DNA from 2 places in the Mycobacterium lacus genome. Region 2 is predicted to be linked to the other one. Evidence: riboswitches for the same ligand, from Rfam matches in the RefSeq annotation. Region 2 holds a riboswitch; the other holds the start of a gene.

Region 1 (10,978 bases), 380 kb from region 2:
CGCCAGATAGCGCACCGGATCGGCGTGTCTGCCGTCGATATGGACCTCGAAGTGCAGGTAGCCGTCCGTTGATCCGGTTTCGGGGCCGATTGTGCCGATCCGCGCGCCCGCGGTGATGTGATCATCGATAGCCAGCCGTCGCTCGCCGTGGGACCGGAACACGTAGACGGTATCGACGCCCGCGTTGCAGATCGTCACCGCCCAAAGTCCGTTGTCGTCGAGTTCGGTTGTGCGGCAAACGACTCCGGATGTGACGGCATATATCGGGGTGCCCGGCTCGGCGGCGAGGTCGACGCCGGGGTGAAACGCGCCGGCTCGGGGTCCGTATCCGGAACCGATCGCCAGGCGCTCCCGGTCGATGGGCAGCCGCGTACCCGGTTCGGCGGGGTCGAAGTCGCCGCGTACCCGCCGCCAGTAGTCGGCTTTCAACAGGTCGATCTCGTCGAGCGCGTAGCCGAACAGCAGGGCTCGGTCGTAGGAGACCCCGAAGTTCAACAGACAGTCCGGATCGAGCCTGCGGTAGTGCTCGACTTTCGCGATCCGTTCAGCAAGGGTGGCCCACCCGGTGTGCAGCAATCGAATCTCGTTCACCAGTGCGATACGACCGTGATCGGTGATGTTGGCCGGCCAGTGCGGGTTGTGAATAGCTTTTCTTCCGGCACACAGCCCCGGACGCCAACGCCAGAACGGCCCGCGCACGGACTCGGCGGTTCCCATGATCGGGATCATCTCTGGGTAGTCCGGATCATTCCAGCTGGGGATCATCGGGCACATCAGCGCCGCGACGTCGTCCGGCGTGCGGGCGAGGACCTCGCGAATATCGCCATCGGCCGCGACCACCTGATCGGAATCGACCATCACGATCCAGTCGGGGCGGCAGAAATCGGCCATGCGATACAGCAACTCCAGCCCGGTGGACTCGGGGATCAGCCACGGCGTGGGCGGCAGATCCGGGCGGGCGCGAACGACGTTCGTCACTGCCGGGTGTTGTGCCAGGATCTGCGCGGTGTTGTCGGTGCTGCGGTCGTCGATCGCATAGATGTCATCGCACCAGCCGGACAACGAGTCCAAGACTCGGGGCAATACCTCCGCACCGTTGTGCACCCGAAACAGCGCCAGAATCCGCATCGTCCCGCCACTCACCCCGGGCAGCCCGCCCTCCCATCGCGGCCTGCTTCGACCTTGGCGATCGCGACCCGAACACCGTCACCGATCTCCGCCGCATCGGCCGGCTCCCCGAATTCGAAACTGGTGGCCAGGATTTCGCCGGCGATGAGATCGCGGTGGGTCCGCGCCCAGTCGACCCGCTCGGCCGGCACCGACATCACGACCCGGATGCGGTCGGACACGTCCAGCCCCGTCGACTTGCGCAGCTCCTGCAGTTCGCGGATGCGGTCCTTGGCCCAGCCCTCTGCCTCCAGTTCGGGAGTCACCGTGCCGTCCAGAACGACAAGACCGGCGCCGCCGGGCAGTGCCGCGGTGAACTCCGGGTCGGCAGCCACCAGCCGGGAACTGTATTCGTCGGGTTGCAACACTGCCGGGCCCGCGGTCACGGTGCCGTCCGGATTGAGGACGCCTTCCCCCGCCTTGACCGCCTTGATGGCGGCCTGCACATCCTTGCCCAGCCGTGGGCCGGCCACGCGGGCGTTGACGGTGAGCTCGAACCGGCCGTAGCTGTCGATCGCGTCGGTCAGTTCGACGCGCTTGACGTTGAGCTCGTCCGCGATCAGGTCGGCAAACGGCTTCAGTCGCTGCGGATCATCCACTGCCACCGTTAGTTTCGGCAACGGCAGGCGAACCCGCAGCTTCTTGGCCTTACGCAGCGACGACGCCGCCGAGCATACCTCGCGGACCTGGTCCATCGACGCGACCAGATCGGGGTCCGCGGGTAGCTCGTCGCCTCGCGGCCAATCCGTCAGGTGCACCGACCGCTCACCGGTGAGGCCGCGCCAGATGATCTCGGTGGTCAGCGGTAACAGCGGCGCGGCCAGCCGCGCGGTCACCTCCAGCACGGTGTGCAGGGTGTCGATGGCGTCGACGTCTTCTTCCCAGAACCGCGAACGCGACCGTCGCACATACCAATTCGTCAACGCCTCGGCGAACTGGCGTAGCTGTTCGCAGGCCCCCGAGATGTCGCAGACCTCCATCGCCTCCGTGAGGTCGTCGCGCAGCGCCGCCAGCTTGGCCAAGATGTAGCGGTCCAGCGCGTGCGACGAATCGGCGCGCCAGGTACCGACTTTCGGTGCGTATAGCGCCAGGAAGCTGTAGGCGTTCCACAACGGCAGCAAGACCTGCCGCACCCCCTCGCGGATGCCTTGTTCGGTGACGATCAGGTTGCCGCCGCGCAGGATCGGCGAGGCCATCAGGAACCACCGCATGGCATCGGACCCGTCCCGGTCGAACACCTCGGTCACGTCGGGATAGTTGCGCAGTGACTTGCTCATCTTCTGGCCGTCGGAGCCCAGCACGATCCCGTGCGCCACACAGGTTTTGAACGCCGGCCGGTCGAAGAGCGCGGTGGCCAGCACGTGCAGCGTGTAGAACCACCCGCGGGTCTGCCCGATGTACTCGACGATGAAGTCACCCGGGTAATGCCCGTCGAACCAGTCACCATTCTCGAACGGGTAGTGCACCTGGGCGTACGGCATCGAGCCCGAATCGAACCACACGTCGAGCACGTCGGGGATGCGCCGCATCGTGCTGCGGCCGCTCGCGTCGTCCGGGTTGGGACGGGTGAGCTCGTCGATATAGGGCCGGTGCAGGTTGGTCGGCCGCACCCCGAAGTCGCGCTCCAGTTCGTCGAGGCTGCCGTAGACGTCGATCCGGGGGTAGGCCGGGTCGTCGGACTTCCACACCGGGATCGGGGTGCCCCAGTAGCGGTTTCGGGAGATCGACCAATCGCGGGCACCCTGGAGCCACTTGCCGAACTGGCCGTCCTTGACGTGCTCGGGGTGCCACGTGATCTGCTGATTCAGTTCCACCATGCGGTCGCGGAACTTGGTGACGGTGACGAACCAGGACGACACCGCCCGGTAGATCAGCGGGTTGCGACAGCGCCAGCAGTGCGGGTAGGGGTGCTCATAGGTTTCATGGCGGAGCAGCACCGCACCGTTCACGGCCGCCGGACCGCCCTGGTTCTTCAGGTCACGGATGATCTGCGCGTTGGCGTCGAAGACGTGCTGCCCCTGGTAATCCGGGACGGTCGCGTCGAAGCGGCCCTTGGAGTCGACCGGGGTGACCGGCACGATGCCGACCGTGTCGGTGGTGACCATGTCGTCCTCGCCGTAGGCCGGCGCCATATGCACGATGCCGGTACCATCCTCGGTGGTCACGAAGTCCCCTGGCAGCACCCGAAAGGCGTTGGGCGAGTCCATGAAGTAGGCAAAAGGCGGCAGATACCGAGTGCCCAGCAGGTCGGCGCCCCGGTAGGTGCCCACCACCTGGGGCTCCTCGCCGAGTTCACGGGCGTAGGCGGCCAGCCGTGCCTCGGCCAGCACGAAACGACGATCACCGACCCTAACCTGCACATAGGTGACGTCCGGGTTGACCGCAACCGCGAGGTTGGACGGCAGGGTCCACGGTGTCGTCGTCCATACCAACAGGTAGGCGCCGTCCCATTCGCCACCCACCACCTTGAGGCCGACCGTGATCGCGGGATCCTGGCGGCTTTGGTAGATGTCGTCGTCCATCCGGAGTTCGTGATTGGACAGCGGGGTTTCGTCACGCCAGCAGTAGGGCAGCACCCGGTAGCCCTCGTATGCCAGGCCCTTGTCCCACAGCTGCTTGAACGCCCAGATCACCGACTCCATGTAGCCGAGATCCAGTGTCTTGTAATCGTTGTCGAAGTCGACCCAGCGCGCTTGGCGAGTCACGTATTCTTGCCATTCGTCGGTGTAGCGCAACACCGATGCCCGGCACGCGTCGTTGAACGCGGCGATCCCCATGGCGTCGATCTGGGATTTGTCGGTGATGCCGAGCTGGCGTTCGACCTCGAGCTCGGCGGGCAACCCGTGGGTGTCCCAGCCGAAGCGGCGCTCTACCTTGTAACCGCGCATGGTGCGATACCGCGGGACGATGTCCTTGACGTAGCCGGTGAGCAGGTGCCCGTAGTGGGGCAGCCCGTTGGCGAACGGCGGCCCGTCGTAGAACACGTATTCCGGCGCATCACCGCGGCGCGCGATGCTGGCGCGGAAGGTGTCGTCGTGGAACCAGTACTCGAGCACCTCCAGCTCGAGTGCCGAGAAGTCCGGCGCCCCGCCGGCCAGCTTCGGATACGCCCTGAACTCAGCGTTCTTGGTCAAAGCGCGTCGTCTCCCCTGTGCCCTGTGGCGCTTCGCGCAGGAGCGCTGCGCGCCTGTGATCAGGTCCGGGGACGACGCCATGCTGGTGCGTGAACGCCGCGGTACCACCCCGCTTGCCACGCGCGACGCGTGACCGCTCAACTTCGGCTGTGACGGGCCAACCCGTTCGGTTCTACTGGGCCAACCGGGCCTTACTGGGCCAGTGGGCTGTTCTTCCGAAGGCTCCCCGGTGATAGCCGGATCGACGCCGCTACGTCGATTCTACTTAAGCGGCACAAATCCCATGATTCAACGCCGCGGCCCCCAAGGGGTCACCTGGCCGCACGACCCCGCATGCGGTCGAGTAACCCCTTGGAGCCGATCGATTCCTCGCGATCCATCGGATCAGGCCTGGATTTCGAGCACGCCGACGCGCCACAGCGCCGCGTAGAGGTGACGCAACGGGATGCTCAGCAAACGAGCGGCGCCACCCACCAGCGGGTCCCCATCGGCACCGAAGAGTCGGGCGTCGACCTGGCGCGCCACCTTCTTGGGCGCGGGGGCCGCAATGGGGGTGTCATCGCGCACCACCTGCAGCGTGGGCGCGGGGGCTACCGTTACTACTTCGTCGTACAGGGCTGCGGTCATGCTCGCCTCCTAGGCGGAAATCGAAACGTGGACATATGGACTGACTTGGTCCGTCCCGCAACGGTTCCGATCCAAGGACGCTGTTTGACGACTCAGCTGAGAACGTCGCGCCGGGGACCGGATCGGGACGAAACAAAGCCCGGATATCGGTCCGGACTGTCACTGGAACTCATACGTCCCTCACCTCCTCGCGGTCACGACACGTGCGGGCATCCGCACGAACAACACCGAGCAAAGGAGCACAGAATCCGACGAATGTCGGGGATCCGCACCCCACTCGTCAGAGCTTTGGCACTGCACGACGTGTCCGGTAAACCGGAAGCCACCTGGGCTCAACCCTTAAGCCGGGAGGAGCTGTCCTGACCCGGGGCGTCTTTCGACGTTCGGGGTCAGTGGCCTGTATTCGTGTAGACGCCTCACCTAACGAGGTGCTTACCCGACCGATCATGCATGACCAGCCCGGCGCGGTCAACGTGATCCGGTCCGCGTGGCCGAATCTTTACGGTTCCACATTGCGTGTTGACAGCCGTTAACCAGGTTCAGGGTCCCTGACCTCGCCCTATGGGTGTGGGTGCCGCGGTCAGCGTGGGCGCAGCCCGTCGAGCACCAGCGACGCGACGAAGTCTGCCACCTGGGCGGCGGTGACGTCGTCGTCCGTGCTAAGCCGCCGGTGGGCCAACTGGCCCACCAGCGCCGCCAGCGTGTAAGCCACCATCCGGGGCGGGGCGGCCACCACTTCACCGCGTTCTTGAGCGGCGACGATGACGGTTTCGATGTCGTCGATGAACCGCTCGTAGATCCCGCCCAGGTGCTTTTCGAATCGGTCGCCAAGCGAATACGCGTCGCGGAGAAGCAGCTTGACGGTGGCCCTGTCGGCTTCGAAGAACTCGAACGTGGCCTGGACGGAGGCCTCCAACAAGGCCCGAAGCGACGCCTCTCCCCCTGCGCCGTCGACCGGCCCGCCGGCCCCGTTCAGCGCCGCCGTGAGATGTGCGCGCAGCGCCTGCTCCTCTACCGCCATCAAGGCGTGGAACAACTCGTCCTTGGAGTCGAAGTACCAGTAGATCAAGCCGTACGCGAGGCCGGCCTGTTTGGCGATGTCTGCGACGGTGGTGGCGTGAAAACCCTTGCGGGCAAAGACTTCTTTGGCTGCGGCCATGATCTCGTCGCGCCGGCGCGACTTTTCTTCGTCGCTGACGGCCCGGCGCCGCCGAGTGGTGCTCACCCCGCGTCACCGATCAACGAGCGCGTCGAGTCGCCCGACGGTGTCGATGAACTCCTCGACCATGTCGAGCACCACCGAGCGCACCGGCCGCACCCTATCGAGCGATCCGACCACCTGGCCAACGAAGTAGGTCGCCAGTTCTCGGGCCTTTGCGCCCGGATGACTGGCGGCCTGGTTGATGCGCAGCTGCGGCCCGGCGACCAGAGCGGTCTGCAGGGGCATGGCAAGGGGGTCCGGGCTATCGGGCCGGTCCCACTCGTCGGTCCAGGCCGTGCGCAGCATCCGCGCCGGCTTGCCGGTCAACGACCGGGACCGCACCGTGTCCGACGAGCTGGCGGCCAGGAACTTGTCCTTGACCACCGGGGGCGTCTCGGCTTCCTCGGTGGTCAGCCACACCGACCCGCACCAGACCCCTCCAGCGCCCAGGGCCAGAGCCGCCGCCATCTGGCGGCCGCGGGCGATCCCGCCGGCCGCCAGGACGGGAAGCGGGTCCACGGCATCTACGACTTCGGGGACCAGGACCATGGTCGCCACCTCACCGGTGTGTCCGCCGGCCTCGGTGCCCTGCGCGACGATCAGGTCAACGCCCGCGGACGCGTGCCGGCGCGCGTGTTCGGTGGTGCCGGCCAGGGCGGCCACCAGGACGTGGTTGTCGTGGGCTCGCTCGACGAGGTCACGCGGCGGCGGCCCGAGCGCGCTGGCAATCAGCCGGATGTCGTGGGCGAACGCGACATCGAGCAGGGGCTCGTAGCCCTTGGGCGAGATGTTGAGCCCGCCCCCCGACCCCGCGCGTTGCTCCCCGGCGGGCTGGGCGATGCCGTAACGGGCCAGCAAGTCGTCGACGAACGTGCGGTGCTCCTCGGGCAGCAGGTCGGCGACCTGCTGCGCGTCGATTCCCCCCAGCTCGGCGCCGACATACTTGGGCGGCAACAACAGGTCGACCCCGTACGGCTTGCCGCCCGTCTGCTCCTCGATCCAGGTCAGCTCGCTCTCCAGCCGCTTGGCGCTGTGCGCGACAGCGCCGAGGATCCCGAACCCACCCGCATTGGTCACCGCGGCCACGACATCGCGGCAGTGACTGAATGCACAGATCGGGAACTCGACGCCGAGCAGGTCGGCCACTCTGGTCCGCACTTCGACGACGCTATGGGTTATTGATTGATATGTCAATCGAATGGGGTAACCTAGCCGCCATGCCCGAGCCGCTGACCGCACCCTTGTCCCCCGAAGAGCAACACAAACGTCGCCAGGCGGTGCGCGACCTGATGACGAACACACCGTTCATCGGCGGGCTCGGCATCGTGTTCGAGCGCTACGAACCCGATGACGTCACGATCCGGCTGCCGTTTCGAGCAGACCTCACCAACGACGGCACCTACTTTCACGGCGGCGTGATCGCGGCGGTGATGGACACCGCCGGCGCCGCCGCCGCCTGGTCGAACCACGACTTCGACAAGGGCATGCGCGCCTCCACCGTGGCGATGAGCATCCAGTACACCGGCGCCGCCAAACGCAGCGACCTGCTGTGTCATGCCCGCACCGCCCGACGCCGCAAGGAACTCACCTTCACCGAGATCACCGCCACCGATGCCGACGGCAACGTCGTCGCGCACGCGGTGCAGACCTACCGGATCGTCTGAGCCGAAACGCTTTACGCCCTCGCCCAACGTGCACACAGTGCGAAAAATCTCACCGAATTTCGCCATGGTGACACGTTCGGCGCGATCACTCGGGCGAAAGGCCGTCGGGCGGCCAGCTGGACACGCCGTCTTCCAACGGGACCCTGAGGCTGTGCAGAATCGAGGCGACCATTCGCCATGCGCTTATCGCGGTGACCAATTCGATGAGAACCGTCGTGTCACCGTCTAATTCACGCTCGCAAGCCGCCCAGCTCTCGGCGCTCACCGCGCCGTCGCGCACCACGTCGTCGGCGGCCGCCAGCACGGCGCGCTCAGCGGCACCGAACCCGTTGTGCGCCCGCCAATCCCGCACGCCGAGCAGGTCATCGGGCGACACGCCAAGGCCCGAAGCGACGCGCCAGTGCTGGGTCCATTCGTAGTCGCACCCGGTGAGCCAGCCGATCCGCATGATCGCCAACTCGCGCAGCCGTGAGTCCAGGGCGCCGTGCCACAGCATGGTGGCGAGCATGTCGTTGAAGGCGCGCGCCAGTCGCGGATGGTTGAGCAACACCTGGAAGATGCTGAGCTCGGCCATGTAGTCGGGCACGCCGGCTTCGTCCGCGGCGGCCTTGGCCTCGTCGACGGGCAACGGGGGCACCCGGGGTGACTTCATGGGTGGGGTCATGGTGTGAGCACTCCGTGTACAGGCGGGACACCCTCGCGTTCACCGGCCATAGTAGCCAGCAACTCCTCCGCGCCTTCGAGCCGCACGCAGCGGCGGGGCAGACTCTCGAACGGATATCGACCGGACGCCAACAGGTCAAGCGCCGCCCGGTAGGCGCCGTCATCGACGCCCAGGGCGCCGATGACGCGCAGCTCCTTGAGCACAACCAGGTCGGGCGAGAATCCCGGCGCGCCGCTGCCGAAACCCCGGGTGCCGGCGACAACGACGGTTCCGGCGGGACGGGCGAGCGCGATCGCCTGGGCGAATGCCCCGGGTGCCTTCGCGGTCACGTCGATGACGACGTCCGCCAGCCCACCGGTCGCCTTTGCCAGGGCCGCTACCGGGTCCTCGACGGCGACGTCGACGGCCAGGTCCGCTCCGAACTGCGCGGCCAGCGTCAACCGGTCGGCGTCGCGCGGGCCCAGCCCGGTCACCATCACGAACCCGGCGCCGGCCCGTTTTGCGGCCGCCGCAGCACATAGTCCCCGGATTCCGGGGCCCAGCACCGCCACGACATCGCCCGGGCCGGTTTCGGGAACCGTTACCCCCCAACGTATTCCGGCGCCCAGCGGGTTGAACAAGGTGGCAACTTCCGGGCTGAGATCACCACTCACCGGCAACACCATCGAGTCGGGAGCCAGATACTGGTATTCGGCGTAGCCACCCCACAGCCCGGGCTGGCGGTCGACCGGGATGAACCCATACATGTCGGCCAGGCCGTGACGTGCACAACGCCGGTGGTCGCCAGCGAGACAGTTTGCGCACTGGCGGCACGACTGGAATACCTCGACGGCGACTCGGTCGCCCGCGGACACACCCCACCGCCGCGCCGCACGCGGTCCGATCACCTCGATCGTCCCGACCGTCTCGTGGCCGGGGACGAACGCAAACCCACCGGCAAGTTCGCCGGTGTACTGCTCGTGATCGGTGCCGCACAGCCCGCAGGCCTCCACCCGCACCAGCGCGTCGTCCTCGCCAATGACCGGAAGAGGAAACTGCCGGACGACCAGGCTGCGCGGGGCCTCCAATACCAGTGCCCGCGCCACCGCGCCGTCCGACATACCAGCACACTATGAATCGTTGACAGGCGAGTCAATCAGCGTGGTAAAACGCTTGCGGCACAACCAGATCGATGCACGAAGCGCGATCAGGCGTCCAACCGGGTGAACTCACGTTGCCGGTAGAGCTCCACACACTGTGATCGCCTGATCTTGCCGCTCGTGGTGATGGGAATCGACCCGGGCGAAACCAGGACGAGGTCGGCCACGCTCAGCCCGTGCGACTCGAATATCGCCGCGGTGACGTCACGTTTGACGGCGCGCAGCCGCGCAAGCGCATCCTCGTCGGAGTCGCTCCGCTTCTTGAGCTCGATGATGGCGACCAGCTTCTCCGAGCCGCCCTCCGGCACTCCTATCGCCGCGCAGCGGCCCGCGGTGATCTCCTGGATCGTCGCCTCGATGTCGTCGGGAGAGTGGTTGCGCCCATAGACAATCAAGAGATCCTTGATCCGGCCGATAATGAACAGCTCGCCGTCGGAGAAGAAGCCCGAATCCCCGGTTCTCAGCCAGGGACCCTCGGGTGTGCCCTCCGAAGGGGTGACGATCTTCGCGCCGAACGTGCGCTCGGTCTCCTCGGGTTTGTGCCAATACCCGGTAGCGACGTTGCCGCCTTGCACCCAGATCTCACCGACCGTGCCCTCCGGACACTCGATACACGTGTCGGGATCGACGATGCGCACCAGCTGGGAATCCGCGGCGCCGTAACTAACCAGCGGTGTGCCGCCGCCACCCGGGCACGGCTTGGCGTGGCCGGCAGGCAGCTGTTCGGACTCGAAGTGAACGATTTCGGGTGGTTCGCCGACACTACGGGTCGCGATGTACACCGTCGCCTCCGCCATGCCGTACGCGGGCCGCAGCGCCTTGGGGGCAAATTTGAAGGGGGCGAACCGATCGGCGAATCGCTTGAGGGTGGCGGGCTGGACCCGCTCGCTGCCGTTGAGGACGGTGTGCACACCGCCGAGATCGAGCCCGGCCATGTCGGCGTCCGATGTCTTACGTACCGCCAAGTCGAAAGCGAAGTTCGGTCCTGCCGAGATCGTGCGGCCGTGGCGCGCCAGCAACTGCATCCATCTAGCCGGCCGCTGCAGGAACCCCACCGGGCTCGTCAACACGGTGGGGAGACCCGCCAGTATCGGCATGATGGTTCCCAACAGGAGACCCATGTCGTGATAGAGCGGCAGCCAGGACACCACCGTCAGGTCCGGTGGGACAACTCCCCCCTCGGGGGCAAAGAAGTCGGCGATGATCTGCTCGAAATTGGCAAAGACATTCTTGTTCGAGATCATCACCCCGGCGGGCGCACGGGTGGATCCCGAGGTGTATTGCAAATACGCGGTTTCCGGCACGTCCTTACCGGTTGGGCGAGCGCCCGGACCGCGGGATCGCTGCCGAGAATCAAGGTCCAGCGAATCGAGTTCAATGAT
Region 2 (10,978 bases):
GGATGATCCGGGGGAGATCCCCGCGATGTTGGTGATCGGTGCCGACTCGCATGCGGCCACCGAGGCCAACAAGGCCCGTTGGTTAGGGGTCGGTTGAAGGTCGGTTAAAGGAGGTGCAGGCAATGGATTTCGGAGCGCTCCCGCCCGAAGTCAACTCCCTGCGCATGTATTCGGGGCCCGGCTCGGCGCCAATGCTGGCTGCTCTGACGGCCTGGGATGGCCTTGCCGCGGAAATGCATTTGACCGCAACGGCATACGAATCGGTCATCTCGGCTTTGGTCAGCGAAGGCTGGCTGGGGCCGGCATCGTCCGCGATGGCGGCCGCGGCCGCCCCGTATGTGACGTGGATGAGCGTCACGGGCCTGCAGGCCGCCCAGACTGCCAGTCAGGCCGCGGCGGCTGCGGCGGCTTTTGAGGCCGCGTTCGCGATGACGGTGCCGCCGGCCGTGGTCGCGGCGAACCGTGCGCGATTGCTGGCGCTGGTGGCCACCAATTTCCTGGGCATCAACACACCAGCGATCGCGGCTACCGAGGCCGAATACGCCGAGATGTGGGCGCAGGATGCGACAGCGATGTACGGGTATGCCGCGAGTTCGGCGGAGGCCGCGGCGCTCACACCGTTTACGGAACCGGCGCAGACCACCAACCCGTCCGGGCAGGCCGGCCAGGCCGCCGCGGTCACCCAAGCAGCCGGCGCTGCCGTGGGCAGCCTGACGCAGACGGAGCTGCCGCACCTCATGTCGGCGGTGCCGGCGAGCTTGCAAGGACTCGCGTCACCGGCTGCGGCCTCACCACTCGACGCCATTCCCGGGTCCGGCCTGCTCGCCGACATCCTGAATTTCCTGGATGGAAACGATGGAAACCCGTACGGGCTCTTCCTTAACTCCACGTTGGTAAACGGTTTGGTGTCAGCCGGATACACCGCTCCCGGACTTATCATGCCTGCGGTCACGGGTGCGATGTCCGACATCAACGCCGTGGCCCTCGGCGGGGCGCCTGAGGTCGCTTTCCCGGTGATGGGCCCCGCTCCCGACGCCGCGTGGACTGGGGCGACGGTCGCCCAATCGGGTTTGGGGGGAGTGACGGCGGGTTCCAGCCAGGCGGCCTTGGTCGGGCGATTGTCTGTTCCGCCGAGCTGGACGGCGGCCATCGAGGTGGCAAAGCTCGCAGGTACCCCACTCCCGGGCGCCGGCTCGACTAGCACCATTGCGGTGCCGGAGGCAGGTGCGGGCATGCCCGGTGTGCCCGGTATGCCGGCTCCTGGTGTTTACTCGCATAGCTTCGGCAGTGGTCCTCGATACGGATTTCGGCCGACGATCATGGCGCGCCCACCGGCCGCCGGCTGACGAGAGTTGGCGGTTGTACATGACGAGCGAATGGTTAACCCCATATTTACAAGCTCGGTGTTGCCTTGCCCGCCTAGTGGGTTGACTCCCATCGCTTCGAGTGCCACGATGGGCTCCGCATGCACCTCGCTAGGTGAGGCGTCTGCACGGATACAGGCCACTGACCTCGAACGTCGAAAGACGCCCAGGGTCAGGACAGCTCTTCCCGGCTTAAGGGTTGAGCCCAAGTGGCTTCCGGCTTGACCGGCCGGATACGCCGTGTGGTGCCAAAGCTCTGACGAGAGGGGTGTCGCGTCCGGCTATTTGGCTGGTCCCTCATCCCCGATGTGCACCGCGTCGGCATCCCCGTGTGCCCTGGCCGTGAGGAGGTGAGAAGCGAAGTGAGTCCCGGCGATAGTCCGTATTCGAGATCGACGACCATTTCGTTCCGATCCGACCCCGGCGCCGTTTTCGCATTCTGAACCGGTTATTCCGAAGGCTTTATTTCACGCGTCCGCCTCGCGGTCTCGTGTGAATAGTTCGCGCGGAAATGGCTACCGGCCCGGGTTGGATTTCTTCCGGTAAGGATTTAGCCCGATGTCGTTTGTGATGACGCATCCACCGGGCTTAGCTGCGGCCGCCAGCGCCTTGGATGGCGTGGGATCAGCGCTGGCCGCTCACGAGCTGCTGGTCACTGTTGTAAACACCAGCGCAGGTTCATATGCGGCAACCGAGGCCGCCAACGCCACTTCAGCCAGCAAACAAGGAGATCGACGATGACCGCCGCACTGGATTTCGCAACGCTGCCGCCCGAAATCAACTCCGCGCGGATGTACTCCGGAGCAGGCTCGGGCCCCATGTTGGCCGCCGCGTCGGCCTGGAGCGGATTGGCTGCAGAACTGCGTGCCACCGCGCTGTCCTACGGTTCGGTGCTCACGGCGCTGACCAGCGAAGAATGGCACGGACCGGCATCCGCGTCGATGGCGGCCGCGGCCATGCCCTACGTCACCTGGATGAGTACCACGTCCGTGCAAGCCGAACAGACCGCCGCGCAGGCCACGGCCGCGGCGGCAGCCTACGAAACGGCGTTCGCCGCAACCGTGCCGCCACCGGTCGTCGCCGCCAACCGAGCCCAGCTGATGGCATTGATCGCGACCAACATTCTGGGCCAGAACGCCCCCGCGATCGCGGCCACCGAGGCGCAGTACGCCGAAATGTGGGCCCAAGACGCGGCGGCCATGTACGGCTACGCGGGGTCCTCGGCGGTCGCTACCCAACTGAGCCCGTTCGCCGAGCCCCAGCAGACCACCAACGCGACCGGGCTTGCCGCGCAGTCGGCCGCGGTCGCCCAAGCCAGCGCGACAGCCGCGGGCAACCAGCAGTCGACGCTCTCACAGGTGATGTCGGCGATCCCCAACCTGTTGCAAGGACTCTCGTCGTCCGGTTTGTCGCCCTCGTCAGGGCAGTCGGGAATTCTGGGCATGTTGGGTTCCGAACCCACCTGGCTACAGGAACTGCTGCAGGAACTAGCGACCCTGTTGGATCCCAACTCGAATTTCTGGAACACGATAGCGTCGTCCGGGCTTTTCCTGCCGAGTAACACGATTGCGCCTTTTCTAGGCTTGCTCGGCGGTGCGGCAGCCGCGAACGCGGCCGAGGAGGGCATCGAAGCGGCTGGGGCTGGCGGGGTCGCTACCGCGCTGGTAGGCCCAGCCACGCCCACCGGCGGGCTGGGCGGCCTGGTATCGGGTGGTTTGGGCAACGCGGGCGCCGTCGGCGCGCTGTCGGTACCCCCAAGCTGGACCGCTGCAGCACCATTGACCAGCCCCCTAGCCTCCGCGTTGGGCGGCACACCCATGGTTGCGCCCCCTCCAACGGTGGCAGCCGGCATGCCCGGGATGCCATTCGGCAACATGGCCGGCCAAGGATTTGGCCGGGCTCTCCCTCAATACGGCTTCCGGCCGACGTTCGTCGCGCGACCTCCCGCTGCCGGATAGGCGGGGCCGCATTTGTCAACTGCGGCTAGTGGAAACTGGGGCCTTTCAGCACATTGGCAGTAATCGAACAGCCAGGTGGCAGCTGTTTTTGTGACGTACTTCATAACGTTGTGCGTACTCTTTCCAAAACCGATGGGAGAACGCGCCGTGCCAGTTAGCTACCAGGTCAGCGACGTCGATGCCGATGGGGCGGGTCGCGCCGCGGTTCCAGCAGGATGCGACTCGACTACGGCGTCCCCTGCTAGCGATGGCGCAGGCCGTCATCATGCGGCCGTCGGTGCGGAAACAACGGTCATCGGAAAGCTCGCGGCCGGCGATCATTGGCCTGCCCGCAAACTCGGCGTGATTCGTAATAATCGTGGTTTGAACGCAAATTTAACGCCTCGAGTATTTCAAAATGGAACGAAAAGGGGTCGCAGAGTTCACGATCGACGCAGGAAGAAATGCTTTGACGGCGGTGTCGCCCGTTGGTGATTTTCGTCATTCTGTAGGCAGGTGAATCGGTCGCGATCCGTTGCCTGACGGATGGCAATCATGGCGATCGAACAGGGCTTATGGTGGAGTAATGTGATAGCTGGTGGTTGGCCTCACCGACCACCGGCGAGGGGTGACACCGAGTTTTTACGTTGCGATTACCTGAGCGGAACGCAACGCAAATAAACCATGCTGAGGATGATCGCTACATCAGGTTCGGAGAACCCGAAGCGGGGCAGAACGCGAGCCGTAAGAGATTTTTTGTGTGGGGGAATACGCGCATCTGTTGACATCAAATAAGTAAGATTGACGGGAAGCGAACATTGGGCTATTTGGTGAACTCGATAGGAGCTCGTCCTGATTTGTGGGCAGCCCGTCGGGGGCGTGATTACGATGGCGGCCATCGAGGGGACCGGAGGTAACAGATATGGATTTTGGGGCGCTACCGCCGGAGATTAACTCGGGGCGAATGTATGTGGGTCCGGGTTCGGGGCCCCTGTTGGCCGCGGCCGCGGCCTGGGACGCGTTGGCCGCCGAATTGCAGTCCACAGCGGCTTCCTACGGGTCGACCATCGAGAGCCTGACCGTCGGGCCGTGGACGGGTCCCTCCTCGATCGCGATGGCGTCCGCAGTGGCGCCGTATGTGGCGTGGATTGGTGCCACGGGCGCTCAGGCCGAGCAGGCTGCCACCCAGGCCCGGTTGGCCGCGGGTGCCTATGAGGCGGCGTTTGCGGCCACCGTACCCCCACCGGTGATCGCGGCCAACCGCGCGTTGTTGATGACGTTGATCGCCACCAATATCTTCGGGCAGAACACCCCCGCGATCGCAGCCACCGAAGCCCAGTACGCGGAGATGTGGGCCCAAGACGCCGCCACCATGTATTCGTATGCCGGCTCGTCGGCCAGCGCGTCGGAATTAACACCGTTCACCGAGCCACCCCAAACCACGAACCCGTCGGCGGCGGCCGCGCAATCGGCCGCGGCAGCCCAGGCCGCCAGCACGTCGGCCAGCTCGGACATAGCGACGCAGCTGTCCCAGCTGATCACCTCGTTGCCCGCTGCGCTGCAGAACCTGGCCACGGCGGTCACCACGGGGTCGCCGTCGGCGGCATTGCCGGGGATCTCGTTGCCGCCCTGGCTTGCGACCGACCTGGCGAACTGGAACACCATCTGGGCGACCCTCACCGGTCCGTACTCGATCCAGGGCTGGACTTCCATACCCGGTGGCCCATTCCTGTCGTTCGGTCAGGCATACGCCTGGGGCCAAAACGGGCAGGGCGTCGCCGCCTATCTCGCCGGGCCGAAACCCATCACCGGGGGGTTGGCGCCGCTGGCCCCCGAGTTGGGAAAGCTAGGCTCGGCGGGCTTGACGTCAAGCGCCGCGCCGGTGTCGGGGTCGATGGGCCGCGCGGCCCTGGTCGGCAGCATGTCGGTGCCGCAAGGCTGGACACAAGCGGCCCCCGCAATGCGACTGGTCTCCTCGGTGCTACCCGCCAACGTGGTAGCCGCCCCGGCCGCGGCATCCTTCGCCGGCGAGGGCGGCGTGTTCAGCCAGATGGCCCTGTCGAGCCTGGCCGGGCGCGCCCTGGGGGCAACCGCATTCGGCTCCGCGGGCGGTGGCGCGGCGCAGTCGCTCGGCGGTGTGGTCGCCGAGGCTGAACCCGCCGCGGCCACGATCATCGTGATACCGGCCCTCGACGAGTGACGGGCGCGGAACCGCGATGACAGCCGAGACGACAAGCAGTGGCCCACCACGGGCCTCCCGGGCGCGCACGACCAGGTAAGGGGTACGGACATGTTCTATGCAGCGTTTCCGCCAGAGATCAACTCGGGCCGGATCTACACTGGTCCCGGATCGGGGCCGTTGCTGGCCGCCGCGGCCGCCTGGGACGCGCTGGCCGCTGAATTACAGTCCACAGCGGCCGCCTATTCGGCGGTGATCGAGAGCCTCACCAGCGGGCCCTGGGTGGGTCCCTCGTCGCTGGCCATGGCGGCCGCCGTCGCACCCTACCTGACCTGGATGCAGGCCACGGCCGCACAGGCCGCGCAAGCGGCGAGCCAGGCCACCGCGGCGGCAAGCGCCTACGAGACGGCGTTCGCCGCTCACGTGCCGCCGGTAGAGATCGCGGCCAACCGCACCCAACTGGCGTCGCTGGTGGCGACCAACATCTTCGGGCAGAACACCCCGGCGATCGCGGCCACCGAGGCCCAATACGGCGAAATGTGGGCCCAGGACGCCCTGGCGATGGACAGCTACGCCGGTTCGTCGGCGGCCGCGTCACAGGTGACGCCGTTCACCGAGCCGCCCCAGATCACCAACGCGGTCGGGCTGGCCGGCCAGGCGGCCGCGGTGGGCCAGGCCGCCGGCGCCGCGGCCAGCAGTGCGCAGTCCCTCCTGGGGGTAGCTGACCCGGTGTCGTGGCTGCTGCAAATAGGCGCGGACCTCGCGACCGACTACACCGCCGCAGTCACCGCCCTCCTGAACGCCCTCTTTGGGCCGACCGGCGCGTCGACGTTCACGGCCCTGTACTCGGCAGTGAAGGTTCCACTCGCCTTTACCACGCAGTTCAACGACATCGGGCTGCTCATCAACTTTCCCGTGTCACAGTTCCTCAAGTTTGCCCCGACCCCGGGCCTTGGCGAGATCCCGAAGGATGCGTTGGGGGGCGGGCTGGGGCTTGGCGTGCCCAACTTTGGCCGGGGCACGCTGTACAGCGCGGTGTCGCCGGACAACGTGGCGGCCAACTTCGGGCGCGGCACATTGGTTGGCGCGTTGACGGTTCCGCCGAGCTGGGCCACGGCCACGCCGGCCGTCAGGATGGTCGCTGCCGCCTTGTCGGCAGCTGGGCCGGACGCCGTGCCGGCGGCCGCGCTCGGCGAGGGGGGCCTGCTCGGTTCGATGTCTGCGGCCGGCATGCTCGGCAGCGCCTTGGGCGCCGGGGCACCCAGCGCCTTGAGCCGTACCGGAGCCCGAGGCCGTCTCACCCCGCTCAAAGACCTCAAGGACGCCACGTCGCCGGAAAAGCTGAAGCGTCTGGTCGCACAGATCTCGGAGAAACCCGAAAGCGTCCAGCACCACACGGTCGATCAGGAAGGTCTTGACAGCCTGCTGGAGCAACTGTCGAAAAAGCCCGGCATCCACGCGGTGCACCTGTCCAAACGCGACAAGCCCAAAGTCGTGCCGTCGGAAGCGCAGTTGGGTTAGCGGAGGCCAAATACTTTGGCCACCATACGAACCCGATAGCCCTGTCCTCGACATGGAAGAATGGTGAGTTATGAAAACGCTTCTGGCGCTGCTCTGCGCTAGTTCCATGATCGGCTTTGCCGCGCCGGCGTATGGCGATCCCGACGACGGCGGCGGCGGTGACGACGCAGGCTTCCTCGCCGCGCTGCGACAAGCCGGCATCGCCTACTCCGACCCGGCCCAGGCCATCGGGGCCGGACAAGCGGTGTGCCATTGCTTGGATCACGGCGAATCGGGTCTGGAGCTCGTCCACGACGTGAAGACCCACAATCCCGGATTCGATATGGAGGCGGCGTCTCAGTTCGCCCTGATTGCGGCGAAATACTACTGCCCCCATCACCTCAGCCACGCCTGAGAGCTGCTACCGGTGGGTTAGACGTCGTCGGTGATTTGCCTGGCGGTCACCGCAACGCAGCCGGTTTGACCCAGGGCCACCTGATGTTAACCCGCATGTGCTTAGCTGCCCCTCGCCGGCGGGTCAGGAAGGGAGCGCAGCGTCATGCACACCCTGACCGTCGCCGATTTCGCGCTCCGGCTGGCCGTCGGGGTGGGATGCGGCGCATTCATCGGATTCGAGCGGCAGTGGCGCGCGCGGATGGCGGGCCTGCGCACCAACGCACTGGTGGCTGCCGGTGCGACGTTGTTCGTCCTTTATGCGGTCGCCACCGAGGACAGCAGCCCCACCAGGGTCGCATCCTACGTGGTGTCCGGGATCGGTTTCCTCGGCGGCGGGGTGATCCTGCGCGAGGGGTTCAATGTCAGGGGCCTTAACACCGCCGCCACCCTGTGGTGCTCGGCGGCGGTGGGTGTGCTGGCCGCCTCGGGACACCTGGCGTTCACGCTGATCGGCACCGGCACCGTGATCGCCATCCATGTGCTGGGGCGTCCCCTTGGCCGGCTGATCGACCACGACAACGCCGTCGAAGAAGAGGAAGGTCTACAGCCCTACCAGGTCCAGGTGATCTGCCGGCCCAAATCCGCAAAATACGCGCGCGCCCAGATCGTGCAACACACCAGCAACAACGACATCACGCTACGGGGCATCCACACGAGCGGGCCCGACGACGACAAGGTCACGTTGACCGCGCACCTGCTGATGGACGGCCACACGCCGGCCAAGCTCGAGCGGATGGTCGCCGAATTATCCCTGCAGCCGGGCATTTACGCCGTGCACTGGTATGCCGGCGAACAGGCGCAGGCCGAGTGAATCCGGGGCTAAGGGCGGGCCTGCAGGTCGGGCGCAGCCGCGGCCAGCAGGTCGGCGCGGTTGCCGGTCAGCGGCGGATAGATCCGCCGGCTATTGATGGTTCGCTTGGTGGCCTTGGCCTGCGCGCCACGCGACACGACCACTCGGTCCCACCCCTCGGTATAGACGGCGCCGGCCGGTCCGAGATCGAGAACCGTTACATACCAAGGGATCCTAAGTGCCAGCATCGGCGCGCCGAACAGGTCGCTGATCACGTTGTAGCCGGCATAGCGGCCCATCGGGCGCCCGTGCTGACACGACATCACGGACAGGTGCTCGTCGTCCATCCGGGCTGCGGCCACGTCACCCGCGGCAAACACCGTGGGCACCCCGATCACCCGCAGATGATCATCGACCTCAACGCGGCCCAACCGGTCGCGGGTCACCGGCAGCTGCTCGGTCAGCGAGCTGGCCCGCATGCCCGCGCACCAAACCACGGTGGCCGCCTCCAGCTGCTCACCCGATGACAGGGCCACCACGCCCTCGTCGACCGCGGTGACGCTGACACCCGTCCTAGTTTCGACGCCGTTGTCCGCCAAGGCCTCTTCGATCACCGGCCGCGCCGATTGGCCCATGTCGGAGCCGACGAACGGGTTGTGGTCGACCAACACCACGCGGGGGGCGGCCCGGCAATGGGTGAACAGTGCCCGCATCCTGTTCGGCAGCTCGCAGGCCGTCTCGATCCCCGTCAGCCCGGCACCGACCACGACAACGGTAAAGGCCGCGGGGGTCGGTGGGCCGTCGGCCAGCGCCTGCAGGTGCCGACGCAGCCTGATCGCGCCGTCATAGGTGTCGACGTCAAAGCCGAACTCCAGCAGGCCAGGTATGGCGGGTTTGACGACGTGACTGCCCGATGCCAGCACCAAGCGGTCGTAGCGGTGTATGGCACCGCGGGACGTGGCGACGGTGCGGGCGTCGGAGTCGATTTCGGTGACCTCGGCGACGACGTGCGCGACGCCGGCGGGGTCGAGCAGATCATTCAGTGAGATGCGGCAGGGGCTCAAATCGGTTTCGTAGTTGCGCACCCTGATGTCATGAAAAGGCTTGGTGCTCAACACGGTGATCTCGACGGTGCCCTCTGGGACGGCCAGCTCCTCGAGTCGTCGGGCGGCGCCGAGGGCCGCCCATAGGCCCGCGAAACCAGAGCCGATCACGAGCACAGCGCTCAATTGCTCAACACCTCACAAATCTAGGCCAGCGCGGCTGCCGCGCCGCGACCGGGCAGCAACACCCACAGGGATCAAGCAAAACATGCGTGCCCGTGAATGCGTGGAGGTCGCAGCGGGGAACATCGTAATCTGTGTGTGTGGATTTCCTCGCAAGCTTGTTATCCGCGCTGCCCCCGCCAATGCGGGACCCGGTGTTGTTCGCCATTCCGTTTTTCCTGTTGTTGCTGATTCTCGAGTGGACGGCGGCGAGAAAGCTCGAAGAAATCGAGGCGGGTGCCACCGACAAATCGGGGAAGCCACGACCGGTGTCCGGCGCGTACCACACCCGCGATTCGGTGGCGAGCATCTCGATGGGGCTGGTTTCGATAGCCACCACCGCCGCCTGGAAGACTCTCGCCTTGCTCGGCTATGCCGCGATCTACGCCTACGCGGCGCCCTGGCACCTCGCGGCGACCCGGTGGTACACCTGGGTCATCGCGATCCTGGGCGTCGACCTGCTGTACTACACCTACCACCGCATAGCCCACCGGGTCCGGCTGATCTGGGCGACTCATCAGGCCCACCACTCGAGCCAATACTTCAACTTCGCCACCGCGGTGCGCCAAAAGTGGAACAACAGCGGCGAGATCTTGATGTGGATTCCGTTGCCGTTGTTGGGACTTCCCCCCTGGATGGTGTTCTTCAGCTGGTCGCTTAACTTGATCTACCAGTTCTGGGTGCATACCGAGCGGATCGGCAAGCTGCCGCGGCCGTTCGAATTCGTCTTGAACACGCCGTCGCATCACCGGGTGCACCACGGGATGGACAAGGTCTACCTCGACAAGAACTACGGCGGCATCCTCATCATCTGGGACCGGCTGTTCGGCAGCTTCCAGCCGGAGCTGTTCCGCCCGCACTACGGGCTGACCAAACAGGTCGACACGTTCAACATCTGGAAACTGCAGACCCGCGAATACGTGGCGATCGCTCGCGACTGGCGATCGGCCACACGCCTGCGAGACCGGCTGGGTTACGTGTTCGGACCACCAGGTTGGGAGCCCCGCGCGGCAGGTCAACCCGACGACGCAACCGAGGTAGCCACGTCTCGGTAACGCGGACCCCCGACTGCGCGAAAAGCCTAACGACGGGGTGGGTTACCCCGCGACGTCAAGCTGCGGTCGGCGCTGTGCCGGCCTCGAAGGATCGGAGTCCATGGTGCGCGGCCTGGTAATGCGCGCAGTCATCGCAGCGGTAACGGCCGCGGCGCTCGCATCGGCCGTATCGCCTGTGGCCGCCAACGCCGATCCGACGTTGGTCTTTCCTGGCATGGAAATCCACCAGCACAACCGGGTCTGTACCTTGGCCTACGTTGACCCCGTCCTGAAAATCGCCTTCACGGCGGGGCATTGCCGGGGCGGGGGAGACGTCACCGACAGGGAACAAAACCCCATCGGCCATCTCGCGGCCTTCCGGGACAACACGCCCAGCGGCACGACGGTGGCCACCGATCAGGTCATCACCGACTACGAGGCGATAGCGCTGGC

The links. A riboswitch is a leader RNA that binds a small molecule or an ion and turns the genes downstream of it on or off. The one in region 2 is predicted to bind magnesium.
Region 1: another riboswitch for magnesium. It lies ahead of G6N24_RS06890 (Rv1535 family protein); the one in region 2 lies ahead of G6N24_RS08555 (PE domain-containing protein).

Annotation. Positions count from the first base shown of each region.
Region 1 covers NZ_AP022581.1:1,486,679-1,497,656, reverse strand. The annotation lists gene G6N24_RS06900 (peptidoglycan DD-metalloendopeptidase family protein) at 1-1,128, opposite strand, end outside; gene ileS (isoleucine--tRNA ligase) at 1,140-4,301, opposite strand; gene G6N24_RS06890 (Rv1535 family protein) at 4,686-4,928, opposite strand; M-box (ykoK) riboswitch at 5,194-5,363, opposite strand; gene G6N24_RS06885 (TetR/AcrR family transcriptional regulator) at 5,509-6,153, opposite strand; gene G6N24_RS06880 (NAD(P)H-dependent flavin oxidoreductase) at 6,160-7,287, opposite strand; gene G6N24_RS06875 (PaaI family thioesterase) at 7,347-7,793, shown strand; gene G6N24_RS06870 (carboxymuconolactone decarboxylase family protein) at 7,879-8,445, opposite strand; gene G6N24_RS06865 (zinc-dependent alcohol dehydrogenase) at 8,454-9,557, opposite strand; gene G6N24_RS06860 (AMP-binding protein) at 9,644-10,978, opposite strand, start outside.
Region 2 covers NZ_AP022581.1:1,867,265-1,878,242, forward strand. The annotation lists gene G6N24_RS08540 (PPE family protein) at 1-6, shown strand, start outside; gene G6N24_RS08545 (PPE family protein) at 123-1,346, shown strand; M-box (ykoK) riboswitch at 1,465-1,639, shown strand; gene G6N24_RS08555 (PE domain-containing protein) at 1,923-2,105, shown strand; gene G6N24_RS08560 (PPE family protein) at 2,102-3,322, shown strand; gene G6N24_RS08565 (PPE family protein) at 4,224-5,501, shown strand; gene G6N24_RS08570 (PPE family protein) at 5,592-7,001, shown strand; gene G6N24_RS08575 (DUF732 domain-containing protein) at 7,072-7,395, shown strand; gene G6N24_RS08580 (MgtC/SapB family protein) at 7,540-8,247, shown strand; gene G6N24_RS08585 (NAD(P)/FAD-dependent oxidoreductase) at 8,256-9,455, opposite strand; gene G6N24_RS08590 (sterol desaturase family protein) at 9,635-10,546, shown strand; gene G6N24_RS08595 (Rv1815 family serine proteinase) at 10,647-10,978, shown strand, end outside.